4 regions of the Streptomyces sp. NPDC001157 genome follow, and region 2 is predicted to be linked to each of the others. Evidence: riboswitches for the same ligand, from Rfam matches in the RefSeq annotation. Region 2 holds a riboswitch; each other region holds the start of a gene.
What was found. Region 2 has a riboswitch for cyclic di-AMP ahead of ACWDAG_RS29510 (C40 family peptidase). Riboswitches for the same ligand answer to the same signal wherever they lie in the genome.
Positions count from the first base shown of each region.

Region 1: it holds a riboswitch for cyclic di-AMP, as region 2 does, so the genes downstream of both, ACWDAG_RS11730 (NlpC/P60 family protein) here and ACWDAG_RS29510 (C40 family peptidase) in region 2, are expected to answer to the same signal.
Region 3: it holds a riboswitch for cyclic di-AMP, as region 2 does, so the genes downstream of both, ACWDAG_RS19505 (M23 family metallopeptidase) here and ACWDAG_RS29510 (C40 family peptidase) in region 2, are expected to answer to the same signal.
Region 4: it holds a riboswitch for cyclic di-AMP, as region 2 does, so the genes downstream of both, ACWDAG_RS01220 (M23 family metallopeptidase) here and ACWDAG_RS29510 (C40 family peptidase) in region 2, are expected to answer to the same signal.

Region 1 covers NZ_JBSFJW010000005.1:264,341-268,544, forward strand. The annotation lists gene ACWDAG_RS11720 (LysR family substrate-binding domain-containing protein) at 10-807, opposite strand; gene ACWDAG_RS11725 (DUF5997 family protein) at 866-1,270, shown strand; cyclic di-AMP (ydaO/yuaA leader) riboswitch at 1,462-1,635, shown strand; gene ACWDAG_RS11730 (NlpC/P60 family protein) at 1,692-3,098, shown strand; partial or broken gene ACWDAG_RS11735 (enolase C-terminal domain-like protein) at 3,368-3,786, shown strand; gene ACWDAG_RS11740 (SDR family NAD(P)-dependent oxidoreductase) at 3,801-4,204, shown strand, end outside.
Region 2 covers NZ_JBSFJW010000020.1:101,626-105,829, reverse strand. The annotation lists gene ACWDAG_RS29520 (helix-turn-helix domain-containing protein) at 1-330, opposite strand, end outside; gene ACWDAG_RS29515 (ATP-binding protein) at 544-1,002, shown strand; gene ACWDAG_RS29510 (C40 family peptidase) at 1,137-1,610, opposite strand; cyclic di-AMP (ydaO/yuaA leader) riboswitch at 1,614-1,747, opposite strand; gene ACWDAG_RS29505 (hypothetical protein) at 2,164-2,472, opposite strand; gene ACWDAG_RS29500 (ATP-dependent Clp protease proteolytic subunit) at 2,480-3,115, opposite strand; partial or broken gene ACWDAG_RS29495 (transposase) at 3,386-3,926, shown strand.
Region 3 covers NZ_JBSFJW010000009.1:258,188-262,391, reverse strand. The annotation lists gene ACWDAG_RS19515 (M16 family metallopeptidase) at 1-804, shown strand, start outside; gene ACWDAG_RS19510 (M16 family metallopeptidase) at 801-2,189, shown strand; cyclic di-AMP (ydaO/yuaA leader) riboswitch at 2,393-2,557, shown strand; gene ACWDAG_RS19505 (M23 family metallopeptidase) at 2,570-3,334, shown strand; gene ACWDAG_RS19500 (GntR family transcriptional regulator) at 3,521-4,204, shown strand, end outside.
Region 4 covers NZ_JBSFJW010000001.1:280,886-285,089, reverse strand. The annotation lists gene ACWDAG_RS01225 (alpha-galactosidase) at 1-2,012, shown strand, start outside; cyclic di-AMP (ydaO/yuaA leader) riboswitch at 2,329-2,487, shown strand; gene ACWDAG_RS01220 (M23 family metallopeptidase) at 2,492-3,388, shown strand; gene ACWDAG_RS01215 (SGNH/GDSL hydrolase family protein) at 3,750-4,204, shown strand, end outside.

The DNA.
Region 1 (4,204 bases), on a different contig from region 2:
CGAGGGCGGCTATGCCCCGCGGCGGGGTTTCCTGCGCTTGGCGCCCTTGGAGACGTCGGATCCGGCCCTCGGGTTGCGCCCCGTCGACTTCCCGGCCGTCTTCCCGGTCACCTTCCCCGCCGCGGGCTTGCGCCGGGCGCCGGCCGTGCCGCCGGTCCTGCCCCCTGCCGTGCCCTTGGTTTCCGGTGTCGACGCCTTGCGGCCGCGGGAGCTGTTGACCGTGCGGCCGCGGACGATGCCGATGAAGTCCTCGACCAGGTCCGTGGTCGCCCCCTCCGGCCACGCCAGCGCGACGCTCGACTCGGGGCCGTCCGCCAGCGGCCGGTAGGTGAGGTCCTTGCGGTGGTGCAGACGGGCCAGCGACTGGGGGACGATCAGGAGGCCGACCCCCGCCGCGACGAGTTCCACGGCGTCCTCGGTGGTGGCGGGGCGCTCGAAGGCGGGCTCGCCCGGCGGCCGGTCCCAGTCGAAGACGTCGTCGAGGGGGTGGAAGACGACCTCGTCCGCGAGGTCCGCGACGGTCACCTCGTCCGCCGCCGTGATCACGTGGTCCTTGGGGACGACGACGACCGTCGTCTCGGTGTAGAGGGGGATCGCGCTGAAGAACGTGCGGTCGACCGGCAGCCGTACGAGTCCCGCGTCGGCCTCGCCCCCGCGCAGCACGTCGGATGCCCCGGCGGCCGGTACGGCGAGGAGGTTCAGCGGGATGTCGGGCAGGCGCTCGTTCCAGATCCGCACCCACTTGGCGGGCGTCGCCCCCGGGACGTACGCAAGCCGGAACGTCTGGGATTCTTCCGAGCCTGTCACCAGGCCAGGCTACCGGCCGTGGTCGGAGGTCTCGAACACGCTCGATACCCTGGACGGCATGAAGTCGCACCAGAGCACCCAGACGATGAAGCCCGCGACCGCGGCGAAGAAGCTGGGTGTGTACCTCGATGCCACCCCCGCCGAGTTCCGGGAGGGTGTCGTCTCACGAGCCGAGCTCGACCGGCTCCAGGCCGAGCCGCCCGAGTGGCTGCGCGAGCTGCGGGCCAATGGTCCCCATCCCCGTCCGGTGGTCGCGGCGAAGCTGGGTGTCTCCATCGCGGGTCTTGCCCGCGGCGGGATCACCGAGGCGCTCACCACCGAGCAGATCGAGGCCCTGAAGCAGGAACAGCCCGAGTGGCTGCAGAAGGAGCGCGCCACCCAGGCGGAGGTCCGCAAGGAGGCGGCGCGCATCAAGAAGCGCGATGCCGAGCGTGAGGCTCGCAGCGAGGGCCCGCGGCCCTGACGCGGCCCGCTCGCGACGGACGGTTGCCGTTCGGATCCACTGTGTGCACAACACACGGATCTGACGGCACGTCACGACGAAGGTCACAAAAGCGTATCGGACATTCCGGCCTTCAACCTTCACACGAGCCGCACAAGTTGGCTAGCGTGGCGTCAGGCCGCACGAGTTCCTCCGGCGAACCCCGCCGGGACGCGCGGCCTCCGCCGAATCCGGTGCGCCCTGTGGCAGCCGGAACCGGGGACCCAACCGAACGACGGGGTGAATCGGCCCAACCGCCCGCCAGGGCAGCGGCCGTAGGGCATGCCTTCCGGAACCCACCGCCCGAACCCGACAGCTAACTCGGTAGGCGGAGTACGGAAGGAGTACGGCTCCCATGGCGCCGGATCGACCATCGCGCACCGCAGGCTTCGGCCTTCCTGGTATGCGCAATTCCGCTCTCGCGACCGCTGCCCTCACCTCGGTGGCCCTGTTCTCGCAGACCGCCGACGCCGCACCGACGACGGGCGACGAGGGCCCCAGCCGTGAAGCCGTCCGGCAGCGGGTGAGCAGCCTCTACGACCAGGCCGAGTCCGACACTGGCAACTTCAACTTCACCCGGGCCCAGTTGATGGGAGCGCGGCCGCCGGCGGCGCCGGCCCGCGACCGCGGCCGCTCGGACCCGGCACTCGACTCGGTGTCCCGGCGGTGGTTCGACGGAGCGCGTGCCTCCCTGGGTCCGACGGTTCCCGCGGTGCTGCCCACCGACCGCATGCCGGCCCGCCAGGCCGAGCCCCGGCCCGCGCGCCCGGCGGACAGCCGTGCCACCGCCCGTGAGCTGGAGGCGACCGTCCGGCCCGTGGCCGAGCTGCCCTCCGCGGAGCCCCGTCGGCCGGTGGCGGAGCTGACCGTCGGCCCCACGGCCGCGCTCCCCGCCGTTCCACAGCCCCGCCAGGAGGCCGCCCCCGCCCTGCCCGCGGCGGCCCCCGAGTCGAGGCAGTCCTCCCTGCGCAAGTTCAAGGAGCAGAACCAGCGCAAGATCGCTGCGGCCAGCGAGCTGCTGTACCGGTACACCGCCCGGCAGACCTCCGCGCCGCGCCCGGCCGCCCAGGCCCTGCCGGCCCAGCTCCCCTGGCAGGACCAGGCGGAACAGACCCGCCTGGCGACCGAGGAGGCATGGCGACTGCAGCAGCCGACGGTCCTCGACACGGGCATGCCCCCGGCCGGTGAGCAGCTCATGCAGCCGTCCGTGCTCGACACCGGCGTACCCGCGGTCGAGGAGTGGCGCATGCAGCCGTCCGTGCTCGACACGGGCGTGACCCCTGCCGGGGATTGGCGTACACAGCCCTCCACCCTCGACCCCGGCACCACCGCGGTCGAGGATTGGCGCACCCAGCCATCCGTGCTCGACACCGGCATACCCCAGGCCGGGGGATGGACCACGCAGCCGTCCGTCCTCGACACGGGCGCGCTCGCTGCCGGCACCTCCGTCATCACCAAGGCCGACAGGGCGATCGACTTCGCCCGTGCGCAGATCGGCAGGCCGTGTCTGTGGGGTGCGGTCGGGCCGGAGTCGTACGACAACGCCGGGCTCACCCAGGCCGCCTGGCGGGCCGCCGGGGTCACCCTGCCACGCACCACGTACGAGCAGGCGAGCGCAGGCACGGTGATTCCGCTGGCCGAGAGCCGCCCCGGAGACCTGATCTTCTTCAACGACAACTTCAGCCATGTCGGCCTGTGCACCGGCAACGGCCTGATGATTCACGCGCCCGGCCCGGGCGCGGTCATCCGCGAGGACCCGGTCCACTACGCCGGCGAAGCCGCAGTGCGTATCGCCGTACGTCCCGCGTGAGTTCAGGGACTCCGGTCGAGTCCTGCCACCAACAGTTCGATGAACTGCGAGGCCGCCGACGGAAGTCGGCGGCCTCCTCGTTGTTCGTCAAGGCACTCCGCTTGAGCCCTCCCATCTAGATTCATGACGTCAGTTCATGGATATGAAGCGAAGGTGCTCGTGGGTGATCGCCGGCGAAATCGCCGCCTCGCCGCCGCCCTCGCCGCCGCGGGGATCGCATCCGGGACGGCCGCCTGTGGCTCCGGTTCCGGGAGCGCCGGTTCCCGCGATGCGTGATCGCCTGGGAGCATCTGAAGCCCGCCGTCGAGCAGAACGCCGTGCAGGTGCTCCTCACCGACCACCACTACTGGGGCGGACTGCGTCGCACCCGTGAACTGGCCGCCGTCTGCGAGGCGTTCGGGCTGGCCCTGTCCATGCACTCCAACCCGCACCTGGGCATCAGCCTCGCCGCCATGGCCCAGGTGGCGGCGGCCATCCCCAATCTCGACCACTCCTGCGACACGCACTACCCGTGGAACGCGGCCGACGACTGGCGGTCCCGAGCGGACCGGGCCTGGGTGTGGAGCTGGATCACGACGCGCTCGACCGGCTGCACCGGCTGTACGTGGAGTCGGGGGTGCGCAGTCGCGACGACACCGGGTACATGCGGAGGATCCACCCGGAGTACGAGCTCAGGCTGGCTCGGTGATGAAGGATGGCCGGGTGAGCAACGAGAACACACGGCGGCCGGCCGGGAAGGTCGTGGTCGTCACCGGGGCCGCCCGGGGTCAGGGTGCCGCCGAGGCGGAGGCGCTGACCCGGGCCGGCGCCCGGGTGGTAGCCACCGACGTGCGGCCCGAGGGCGACTGCCGACAGCTCGACGTCAGCGGCGAGAGCGACTGGGCGGCGCTGGCAGCCGAGTTGAAGGAGTCGTACGGGGAGATCCACGGCCTGGTCAACAACGCGGGCATCATCCGGCGCGAGCGGCTGGGCGAGGTGCGCCCCGAGGATTTCACGCAGGTCCAGGCGGTGAACACGACCGGCCCGCTGCTCGGCATCCAGCACCTCGCCCCGCTGATGCCGCCCGGCTCGTCGATCGTCAACGTCGGCTCGTCCGCGGCACTCAC
Region 2 (4,204 bases):
CTGGGATTCCAGACTGATGAAATCGCGGTAGGTCGGCGGTAGTACCCCGCGATAGGCGTGCCACCAGTGATGTCGGCCGCCTCCCTCGTCGGAGCCCGCCAACACCAGCAGCAACTCACGGAGTTGGGCGTCCGCCACGGCGTAGGCGTCCAGGAGTAACCGCACATCGGCCGGTTTCACCCCGCTGGCGCCGGTCTCGATCCGGCTCACCTTCGACTGGTGCCAGCCCACGAGCCGGGCGGCCTCACCACTGGTGAGCCCCGCGCTCGTGCGTAACGCACGCAGTTCGGCGCCCAGTTTCCGGCGGCGCACCGCGGGACCGTGTTGCATGCGCTTCTCCTTACTCCTTCCGTGCCACCCAAATACGGTCTCTCGTCGCAGAGTTCACCGCTTTGAGCGACAGATATATGCATATCTTGGTGGATCGCCACCCGTGACGGGCGCGGTAATGGCAGTCTGGCGACGAAGCACCAGTCCGGGACCGTACTCGAACCATCCGCTCCGTGTCGGACTCCGGTCCCGTGGGAAAGGGACGACCGCGCCATGGCAGACCATTTGGAAGCATCCGTCACTCTGCCGAGCGATCCCGCCTCGGTCTCCGCGGCCCGCGGCTTCGTGGTCGGCACGCTGGCCGAGTGGGGGCTGCCGGCGGACACGGAAGCCGCCGAGACCATCCGCCTCATCGTCTCCGAACTCGCCACCAACGCCGTACAGCACACCTTCGGTCAGTCGCCCACCTTCACGGTGGACATCGACCTCCACCGTGACGAGCAGCTCCGCATCGGTGTCACCGACAGCCACCCGCGGTTCCCGAAGCGCCTGCCCGCCGCCGTGCAGCAGGACAACGGCCGGGGCATGGTGATCATTCGCTGGCTGGCCGCCGAATGCGGTGGCCGACTGCATGTCCGCCCCACCCGCGAGGGCGGCAAGACGGTCACCATCGAACTCCCGTGGACGGTACCGGCCCAGCCCATGACGGCGGCGGGGCAGCAGGAGCCGTAGTCGCTCAACCGTGCCGCGCGACAGCGCCCGGGGCGCGTTTGCCGTCGATACCCAGCGGTGCCGGGGCTGTGATGCCGTGTCAGGCCCCGCGGGGGCGACGGCATGGCAAGGTCGCCGTCGCCCCCGCGGGAGAGTCAGCTGACCCGGCCGTACCAGACGCTGGAGGTCCAGATCTTCTGCAGCTTTACGACGTCCCCGGTCTTCGGGGCGTGCCAGATCTTCCCCTTCCCGGCGTAGATGCCGACGTGGTAGACGTTGGAGCCCGAGTGGAAGAACACAAGGTCTCCGGCCTTCCGGCTCTTCGCGGAGATGTGCCGGGTCTTGTTGTACTGCTGGGCCGCCGTACGGGGCAGACTTTTGCCCGCCTTCTTGAACGAGTACAGCGTGAGCCCTGAGCAGTCGAACCGGCGCGGTCCCGTGGCGCCCCACTTGTACGGGGAACCCTTTTTGGAAGCCGCGATCTCGAGTGCCTTCGTCGCCAAGGGGGCCGCCGAGGCGTCGGAGGCGACACCCGGGACCACGATGGAGCCGCCCACGGCGGCGAGGGTGAGAGCCGAGGCCGTACCGGCCCGGACCATCAGCGACGGGACACGATTGAGCGCAGTCATGCGCAACCCTTCGTCAGCCGCCTGTGAAGGATGACCTGTCGGATTCGGGCTGGCGAAGTTGCCCGGCCGCTGCTGCGGCTTCACCCCAAGGGCTGCTCGACCCGGTCATGGCGTGACCGTTCCGGCGACCCGTCTAGCTTGGGTCCTCCACTCCTGCCGATCCACTCCTGTCGACCGGTCATCCGGGCGGCGGCAGGACTCGGCGTCCGCACGGATCGCCCCGCCGCTGCGGCGGGGGCTTGTCGTCAGACAGGGATCTTCACCCATACAAGTCCGAAAATCCCAATGGAACCGGGGGTTTGTGTCGTTACTCACCACTCACCCGTTCGGGTGGACACCCCTGTGTTCGAGGGAGTGTTGGGGGGTCCGAGGAGGCTCGGACCAGCACCGGAGCACGATATTCCGCTCTTCGGGCAGGCGCGTTGCGCAACCCTGACGGTCGCGAAAAAGGAGCCGCGACTACGCCGAATGGGGGTACCTCATCTGGTCCGTTTCAACTCCGGTCCGGACGCTCCGCCGACAGGGCGGAGGGCCCGGACCGGTCGTACGTGCGTCAACTGTCGGACTGCGGGGGCACCGTGACCCGGGCGGTGCGCCGCTCCCCGTCGAGCACCCGCAGAGCGCGCCCCAGCGTCGGAGCGTGCAGTTCGGTCTCGCCCCGCTGGTGCATCAGCGCCAGGGCGTCGCGCAGCTGGGCCGCCTTGCTCACCAGCGCCTGCGCGGCCCGCAGTCCGCGATAGGTGTCGCCGTGCTGCGCCGGGTTGATGCGGCCGAGCAGGTCGACCACGTCGAGGTAACGGTCGATCAACTCGCCCTCGGCGCGAGTGAGGGCGGGCAGCGGCGGAAGTTCGGGTGGGAGCACCGGCCGCTCACCGCCCGGTGGGCGGGGCGAGGGTGGACTTGCGGCTCGGGACGATCCGGTCCACCAGGCCGTAATCCACGGCTTCCTGGGCATTGAGGATCTTGTCCCGTTCGATGTCCGCGCTGACTTGCTCCGGGCTGCGTCCCGTGTGCCGCACGAGCATCTCCTCCAGCCGGGCCCGCATCCGGCCCAACTCCTCGGCCTGGATGGCCAGATCGCTGGTCTGTCCCTCGATGGGCTCGGCCAGGAGCGGCTGATGGATCACCACGCGGGCACCCGGCAGCGCGAACCGCTTGCCCGGCGTGCCCGCCCCCAGCAGCACCGCGGCGGACGAGCCGGCCTGCCCCAGGCAGATCGTCTCCACGTCGCAGCCGACGTATTGCATCGTGTCGTAGATCGCCGACATCGCGGTGAACGAGCCGCCGGGGGAGTTGATGTAGAGCGAGATGTCCTGGTCCGGAGCCTGGTACTCGAGGTGCATGAACTGGGCCATCACATCGTTCGCCGAGGTGTCGTCGATCGGCGTCCCGAGAAAGACGATCCGCTCCTCCAGCAGCTTGGAGTACGGATCCATCGTCTTGGTGCCGGAGCTCGTGCGCTCGGTGAACTCGGGCAGGACGTAACGGGCGGACGGTCGGGTCATCGGTACCCCTCCTTCTGCGTCTGTAAAAAATGTACAGGACGTACATGACGTTGCGATGGGGGCGGATTCTGGTGATCAAGCCAAATGCCCAGGTCGGAGGCGGTTTTCGCTGTTCGCCGAGGGCGGATCTCTCACAACTTTCTCTACGAACTTTCGTTTGGCTGGCCGGGCGGACCAGGGGAAAATGCCTGTGATGTGAAGTCCGGTCGGGTGGATGGTTGCGGTCGTCTCGTAGCGGGTGGCGCTCATTCGCTCGTGGCCATGGGCAGTGTCGCCATCCCCAAGCTCAGGTCGGGGAGTTACTTCCCGCACTGGCTGCTGGAGCGGCGCCGGCGGGCCGAACAGGCCCTCATCTCGGTGGTCGCCACCGCCTGCCTGCTGGGCGTCTTCACCCGCCGAGTCGAGAAGCTCGCCGAGTCCCTGGGCGTCACCCAGCTGTCGAAAACCGCCCTCTGGATGCCGGCCCCTACGCGTTCGCCCCGGTCGATGCCCTGCCCCAGAAGGTCCGTGAGGGCGGCCGCATCATCAACGTCCACGCGCTCATCGCGGTGGGCGTCAACACGGACGGACACCGCGAGATCCTCGGCCTGGACGTGGCCACCGCCGATGACGGCGCAGGCTGGCCGGCCTTCCTACGCTCCCTGATCGCCCGCGGCCTGTCCGGCGTCCAACTGGTCATCTCTGACGCGCACATGGGCCTGGTCGACGCGATCGGCGCCACCCTGCCCGGCGCGAGCCGGCAGCGATGTCGTACTCACTGCGCCCGCGTGCTGCTGAGCCAGTGCCCAAGTCGGCCCAGCCCTGGGTGCGGGGGAACGAGTCATGCCGAGCGCGCAGGCCAGCGGTCCTCTTGCAGGACCGCGGAAAACATAACGGGGGGCCGGCGTGATCCGGTCCATCGATCCTGCGCCAGTGACCCCCATGATCGTGAGGGCAGCGCCCGTATTCCATCCTGCACGCGCCGCGCCAACTCGCCGATCAATACGGCCTCGCTCTTGAGGAGTTGTGCCCGTCCGGGCGACTGCCGTCGCTGCCGGAAGTGGTCCGGGCCGTGCCGGACCTCGAACATCGCACCTGGTCACGTATGCC
Region 3 (4,204 bases), on a different contig from region 2:
CCGAACAACGCCGTCCTCTCGGTGGTCGGCGACATCGACCCGGAGCAGACGCTCGCCTGGGTCGAGAAGTACTTCGGGTCCATCGCCTCGCACGACGGGAAGCCGGAGCCCCGCGACGGCTCGCTGCCCGAGATCATCGGTGAGCAGCTGCGCGAGGTCATCGAGGAGGAGGTCCCGGCGCGTGCCCTGATGGCGGCCTACCGGCTGCCCGAGGACGGCACGCGCGCGGCGGACGCCGCCGACCTGGCGCTCACCGTCCTCGGCGGCGGCGAGTCCTCCCGCCTCTACAACCGGCTGGTACGGCGTGACCGCACGGCCGTCGCGGCCGGATTCGGCCTGCTGCGGCTGGCCGGAGCGCCCTCCCTGGGCTGGCTGGACGTGAAGACCTCCGGTGACGTCGAGGTGCCGGTCATCGAGGCCGCCATCGACGAGGAGCTCGCCCGGTTCGCCGCGGAGGGCCCCACGGCCGAGGAAATGGAGCGCGCCCAGGCCCAGTTGGAGCGCGAGTGGCTGGACCGGCTCGGTACGGTCGCGGGCCGCGCCGACGAACTGTGCCGGTACGCCGTCCTGTTCGGCGACCCGCAGCTCGCCCTCACCGCCGTCCAGCGCGTCCTGGAGGTGACGGCCGAGGAGGTCCAGGAGGTCGCCAAGGCCCGCCTGCGGCCCGACAACCGCGCGGTCCTCGTCTACGAGCCGCTCTCGCCCGAGTCCGCGGAGCACACCCAGGACGAGGACTTCCCCGAAGACCCCGAGTCCGAAGCCACGGTGGAAGCCACCGACCAGAACGAGGAGGCGGCCAAGTGACCGAGCTCGCCACGATGCAGTTCCACCCGCAGCCCCGGGCGGGCGAGGCCAAGCCGTGGGCGTTCCCGTCCCCCGAGCGCGGCGCGCTCGACAACGGCCTGACCGTCCTGCGCTGCCACCGCCCCGGCCAGCAGGTCATCGCCGTCGAGGTGCTCCTGGACGCGCCCCTGGAGGCCGAACCGGCCGGCTTCGAAGGCGTCGCCACGATCATGGCGCGGGCCTTCTCCGAGGGCACCGACAAGCACTCCGCCGAGGAGTTCGCCGCCGAACTGGAGCGCTGCGGCGCCACCCTCGACTCGCACGCCGACCACCCGGGCGTCCGCCTCAGCCTCGAGGTCCCGGCCTCCCGTCTCGCCAAGGCGCTCGGTCTGCTCGCCGACGCCCTCAGGGCGCCCGCGTTCGCCGACAGCGAGGTCGAGCGGCTGGTCCGCAACCGCCTGGACGAGATCCCGCACGAGCTGGCCAACCCGTCCCGCCGTGCCGCCAAGGAGCTCTCCAAGGAGCTGTTCCCGGCGACCTCGCGCATGTCCCGCCCGCGCCAGGGCACCGAGGAGACCGTCGAGAAGATCGACGCGGCGGCCGTACGCGCCTTCTACGACCGCCATGTCCGGCCCGCCACGGCCACCGCCGTCGTCGTCGGCGACCTCACCGGCATCGACCTGGACGCGCTGCTCGGAGACACCCTGGGCGCCTGGACCGGCTCCAAGGCCGACCCCCGCCCCGTGCCGCCGGTGACCGCCGACGACACCGGGCGCGTGATCATCGTCGACCGCCCCGGCGCCGTCCAGACGCAGCTGCTCATCGGCCGCGTCGGTGCCGACCGGCACGACCGTGTGTGGCCCGCCCAGGTGCTCGGCACGTACTGCCTCGGCGGCACCCTCACCTCGCGCCTGGACCGCGTCCTGCGCGAGGAAAAGGGCTACACCTACGGTGTGCGTGCGTTCGGCCAGGTCCTCAGGTCCGCCCCGGACGGCTCCGGAGCCGCGATGCTCGCCATCAGCGGCTCCGTCGACACCCCGAACACCGGCCCGGCGCTCGAAGACCTCTGGACGGTGCTGCGCACGCTCGCCGAGGGCGGCCTCACCGACGCCGAGCGCGACGTCGCCGTGCAGAACCTCGTCGGTGTGGCACCGCTGAAGTACGAGACCGCGGCGGCCGTCGCCAGCACACTGGCCGACCAGGTCGAGCAGCACCTGCCCGACGACTACCAGGCGACCCTGTACCAGCAGCTCGCCGCGACCGGCACCGTGGAGGCCACCGCGGCGGCCGTGAGCGCCTTCCCGGTGGACCGTCTGGTGACGGTTCTCGTCGGTGACGCGGCCCAGATCAAGGAGCCCGTCGAGGCCCTCGGGATCGGCGAAGTCAAGGTCGTGGCAGCCGAGTAGAGGCTCGGTCAGCGGCACGCGCGCGTAGGGGCCCTGGTGACTGATGCGTCACCAGGGCCCCTTAATGTCCGAATTGAGGGAGAGGTTGCCTGTCTGCCCTGTGGCATGCGCTACAAAAGCCGTGATCCGTTTGGGGATTGAAAGATGCCCCGCTTAGCGTCGTCCGGGCTGTCCGTCAGGCACCGCGCCGCATCCGCGGCACCGGACAGCCATCGCCGAGTCCCCGTACGGCGCGAGCCAGGGGAGCCGGGGACCCATCGCAGTCCCTGGGGTGAATCGGACGCCCGCGCGTGCAGCGAGGGGGTCCGTAGGAGACCTTCCTGCTCCGAACCCGTCAGCTAACCCGGTAGGCGAGAGGGAAGGAAAGGACCAGCCACTACATGGCGTTCACGCGCGCCACCGGGAAGCACCGTCGTCCCCGCCGGATGCATCGCACCACCACGGCCGCCGCAGGCGTCGCGGCCCTCGCCACCACCGGCGTCATCGGAACCCTCGCAGCCCCCGCGCTCGCGGCCGAGAACTCCGTCGAGCAGACCGGCCTCACCCCCGTCATCACCATCGGCGACACGATCGCCGACAAGATCGACGCCCAGGCCGACGCCCAGAAGCAGGCAGCCGAGGAGGCCGCGCTCAAGAAGGCGGCCCTGGAAGCGGCACGCGAGAAGGCCGCCGCGAAGGCCAAGGCGGAGCGCGAGGCCAAGGAGCGCGCCGCCCGCGAGGCCGAGCGCAAGCGCCTCAACACGTTCGTCGCGCCGATCTCGAACTCGTACGTGTCGACCGGCTACCAGGCCAGCAGCTCCCTGTGGTCCTCCGGCAGCCACACCGGCATCGACTTCCACGCCGCGAGCGGCACGACCGTCCACGCGGTCGGCTCCGGCACCGTCGTCGAGGCAGGCTGGGGCGGGGCGTACGGCAACCAGATCGTGATCAAGATGGCCGACGGCATGTACACCATGTACGGCCACCTGTCGTCCATCGGCGTCTCGGTGGGCCAGACGGTCACCCCGGGCCAGCAGATAGGCCTCTCCGGCGCGACCGGCAACGCCACCGGACCGCACCTGCACTTCGAGGCCCGTACGACCTCCGAGTACGGCTCGGACGTCGACCCCGTCGCCTACCTGCGCTCGCACGGCGTGAACGTCTGACGACGTACCGCAAGATCTCCTGAGGCCCCGGCTCTTCAGCCGGGGCTTTCGGCGTTTCTGCTTCCCCGCTGTCCAAAAAATATCCCTGGATTCCGCCCCGCCGTCGGAAATTCCGGCTCCGTGCAATAGAGTCGCCGATACACGTCAATCATCGACGTTTCACGGGGATTAAGTCGGAGGTCGGTCATGCGTATTCCGGCGCACTCGGTGTGCACGGCGATCCGGGACGACATCGTCGCCGGTGTCTACGAGCGCGGCAGCCGGCTCACCGAGGAACTCCTCGCGCGCCGCTACGGCGTCTCGCGTGTCCCCGTGCGCGAGGCGCTGCGCACCCTGGAGGCCGAGGGCTTCGTGGTGACCCGGCGGCACGCGGGCGCGTGCGTCGCGGAGCCGACCGAGCAGGAGGCCGCCGACCTGCTGGAGATGCGGATGCTCCTGGAACCGCTCGGCGCCTCCCGGGCCGCCCAGCGGCGCACCGACGCCCATCTCAAGGTCCTGCGCGGCCTGGTCAGACTGGGCCAGGAGCGGGCCAGGAGGGGCAACAGCGAGGATCTGCGCTCCCTGGGGGGCTGGTTCCACGAGACGCTCGCCCAGGCCTCCGGCAGCCCCGCGCTGACCTCGATGCTGACCCAGCTGCGCCACAAGATCGCCTGGATGTACGCCGTGGAGGCCCCGGCCAACCCCGTGGAGTCCTGGGCGGAGCACGGCGCGATCGTCGACGCCGTGGCCCGCGGCGACAGTGAGCGCGCGCGTGCGCTCACCACGCTGCACTCCGAACGCTCGAGCGCGGTGCACCGGCTGCGCTTCGGCGTCCCGGAGCGGGTGAACGGTGTGAGGAACTCGCAACATCCCGTAAACATGTCGGGCCTG
Region 4 (4,204 bases), on a different contig from region 2:
ACGCCGTCCATCTCACCGAGGACGACGAGCTGCTGCACCTGCACTGGGGCCCCCGGATCGCGCTCGCCGACGCCGAGGCACTCGCCGTCCGCCCGCTGCCGGACTACAGGCCCTTCGAGTCCCCGCTCGACGGACACGAGGAGTACCCGGTGGAGGGCGGCCCCCGCTTCGTGCGGCCCGCCCTGTCCGTGCGCACCGACGAGCGGCGCGGCACCGAGTGGCGCTTCGAGAGGTACGAGTCGGAGGGCGACCACCTCCGGCTGGGCTTCCGGGACGGTGGGCTTGCGATCACGCTGCACTACCGGATGCGGCACGACGTCGTGGAGCGCTGGGTGACCCTCGACAACGAGGGGCCCGCTCTGGAGCTGCTGCGGGCCGACTCCGCGACCTGGACACTGCCCGAGCGCGAGGAGTGGCGGCTGTCCCAGCTGCACGGCCGCTGGGCCGCCGAGTCCCGGCTGACCGCCTCGCTTCTCACCTACGGTGAGAAGATCATCGGCAGCCGCCGCGGCCACACCGGACACCAGCACCTGCCCTGGGTCGCCCTCGACACCGACGCCACGGAGGAACGCGGTGAGGTCTACGGCTGCGCTCTGGGCTGGTCGGGTTCCTGGCGGATCGCGGTGGCGCAACTCCCGGACGCGCGCGTGCAGATCACCGGCGGCGCCGGTTACGACGACTCCGGGCTGCTGCGCCTGGAGGCGGGGGAGTCGTACACCACCCCCGTCTTCGCCGGTCTGTGGAGCGACGGCGGCTTCGGCGGTGCGAGCCGCGCCTGGCACGCCTACCAGCGCGCCTACGTCATCCCCGACGCCGACCAGGACCGGCCGGTGCTGTTCAACTCCTGGGAGGCCACGGAGTTCGACATCTCCGAGGAGCAGCAGGGAACCCTGGCACGGCGGGCCGCGGCGATCGGCGTCGAGCTGTTCGTGGTCGACGACGGCTGGTTCGGCAAGCGCACCAGCGACCGCGCGGGACTCGGCGACTGGACGGTCAACCGGGACCGCTTCCCGAACGGCCTCAAGCCTCTCGCGGACTATGTGCACGCCCTGGGCATGCAGTTCGGCATCTGGGTCGAGCCCGAGATGGTCAACCCGGACAGTGAGCTCTACCGCGCCCACCCCGACTGGGTGCAGTTCCAGCCGGGACGCAAGCGGACGGAATTCCGCAACCAGCTCGTACTGAACCTGGCCCGGGAAGACGTCCAGGAATACCTCTGGGAGCAGCTCGACGCGCTCCTCTCCAGTGCCCCCATCGACTATGTGAAGTGGGACTTCAACCGCTGCTTCACCGACGCGGGCTGGCCCGGCGAGCCCTATCCGCAGCGCCTCTGGGTCGATCATGTCCGGGGACTGTACGCCCTGTTGGACCGGCTGCGGGCGGCCCACCCCGGTGTCGTCTTCGAGTCCTGCTCGGGCGGCGGCGGACGGATCGACCTCGGGATCATGAGCCGTACGGACCAGGTGTGGACCTCCGACAACACCGATCCGCTCGACCGGCTCGCCATCCAGCACGGCTTCAGCCAGATCCACCCTGCACGAGTGATGGCCGCCTGGGTCACCGACAGTCCGAACACCCAGCTCAATGGCCGGGTCAGCTCGCTGCGCTTCCGGTTCGTGAGCTCCATGGCCGGCGTACTCGGGGTCGGTGGGGACCTCACTCGGTGGAGCGACGAGGAGCTCGCCGAGGCCGGCGAGTGGGTGGCGCTCTACAAGGAGATCCGGCCGCTGGTGCAGCACGGGGACCTCCACCGGCTGCGGCCTCCGCGGGGCGGGCTGAGTGCGGTGCAGTACGTGCGAGGGGACGAGGCGGTCGTCCTCGCGTGGCTCCAGGCGCAGAGCTACGGCGAGCCCGTACCGGCGCTGCGACTGCGGGGCCTCGACCCGACAGCCTCGTATGAATGCCCCGAAACGGGCGAAATCCACAGCGGTGCCGTATTGCAGCATCACGGACTGCGTACCGGATTGCGTGGCGACCTCGATGCGGCAGTTTTCCGTCTGCGGCGCATCTGAGTCTTCTGTCCGGATTGGCGCTCCTTCTACCTCTTCATTCCAACTCGCCCCCGAATAGAGGATCCTGGAGTGGAGGCGCGTGAGGAGCGTCATATCCGTGACAGTGCGTGGCGCGTCATGTCCACGTAATTCACGTGCTTTACAAGGGCGTTTGACCGAGACGATCACCTCGGAATTCACGCAGGGTCACCTGGTTTTCTCTCAAGGGATCAATAGAAACGCATTCACGGGGAACCGTCACTTGTTCCTTTGCGTCTTGGTCGCTTACGTTCGCCACCAATCCGGACGGACGCCCAATCCTGCCGCCGCCCGGTGCCCGCACAACTCACCCGTGAACGGCAGGAGCGGGGGACCCACAGGTACAACCGCCTGTTCCGGTCTCCGGAACGGCTAGGGGTAAAGCCGCGTCGCATGCGCGGCCGGGCATCTCCAGCCCGAACCCGACAGCTCACCTCGCAGGCGCCGGAGAGGAATTCGTCATGCCCGCGAAGGGTAAGCACCGTCGCCCGAAGCCCCAGCGCTTCACTCGCTCCATCGCCGTCGCCGGAACCGGTGGCGCCGCACTCGCTCTCCCGCTCATGGGGGCCACCGGCGCCCATGCCGCCACAACCAAATCCGTTTCCGAGTCGGTTTCGGAAAAGGCCGTCCAGTCCCTTCCGGTCGCCGAGAAGAAGGCGGCTCAGAAGAGTGCCGCCGGCAATGCGGGCGTGCGGACTTATTCGGTGCGGGCCGGGGACTACCTCTCGAAGATCGCTGACGAGCAGCACGTCCACGGTGGCTGGCACAGGCTCTACTCGGACAACCGCCGGGCCGTCGGTGACGACCCGTCGCTGATCCACCCGGGCCTGAAGCTGACGATCGGCCGGAAGGCCGCGACGGACACCAGCAAGTCGTCCTCGTCCGCCCCGAAGGCGACCTCGTCCGCCGACAGGACGACTGCCACCAAGGCCTCGGACTCCGCCCCTACCGGCTTTACCCTCCCGGTGCTCGGTGCCACCGTCGGCACCGGCTACCACGTGCCCGGCAGCATGTGGTCGAGCGGCTACCACACCGGCGTCGACTTCGTCGTCCCGACCGGCACCTCCATCAAGTCCGTGGGCGCGGGCACGGTCGTCTCCGCGGGCTGGGGCGGCGCCTACGGCAACCAGGTCGTCGTCAGGCTCGCCGACGGCCACTACGCCCAGTACGGCCACATGTCCCAGATCTCCGTCTCGGTCGGCCAGACCGTGACCGCGGGTCAGCAGCTCGGCCTCTCCGGCGCGACCGGCAATGTGACGGGCCCGCACCTGCACTTCGAGATCCGCACCACGCCCGACTACGGCTCCGACGTGGACCCGGTCGCCTACCTCCGCTCGAAGGGCGTCGGCGTCGGCTGACGTCCCCCGAGAACCACCTGCCTGACACGCTGCCGAAGGCCGGACCTCGATCCCCGGGTCCGGCCTTCGGTGTGTCCGGCTGCGCTCGTGTTTGCCGTATTGCGTTCTTGTGGCGGGGCTGCACGGGGCGTCCGTATCGTCTCCGACGGCTCGACGGTCCGCTGGTGGAACAACGCGCGGCTCCCCCGCAACATTGCTGACGCGTCAACATCCCTGGTCGAAGGGTTATTCCGAGCTTGGTGAACACTTTAGAAGTGGCTTATCTCACCGCGCGTCAACCCTTTCCTACGGTCGCGTAGGTCACATTCGAAGGTGAATCATGGTCGATGTGGCAGACGATTCGAAGAGTGACAGCAGATCAGTGATCGGGTCGTACGTTGCGGTGGGGGACAGCTTCACCGAGGGCGTCGGCGACCCCGGCCCCGACGGGGCGTTCGTCGGCTGGGCCGACCGGTTCGCGGTGCTTCTCGCGGACCGGCGACCCGAGGGCGACTTCAGGTACACCAACCTCGCCGTGCGCGGCAAACTACTCGACCAGATCGTGGAGGACCAGGTACCGCAGGCCGTCGAACTGGCGCCGGACCTGGTCTCCTTCTGTGCGGGCGGCAACGACATCATCCGTCCCGGCACCGACCCCGACGAGGTCGCCGAGCGTTTCGAGCGGGCGGTCATCCGGCTCACCGAAGTCGCCGGCACGGTCATGGTGACCACCGGCTTCGACACCCGAGGCGTCCCCGTGCTCAAGCACCTGCGCGGCAAGATCGCCACCTACAACGGTCATGTCCGGGCCATCGCCGACCGGTACGGCTGTCCCGT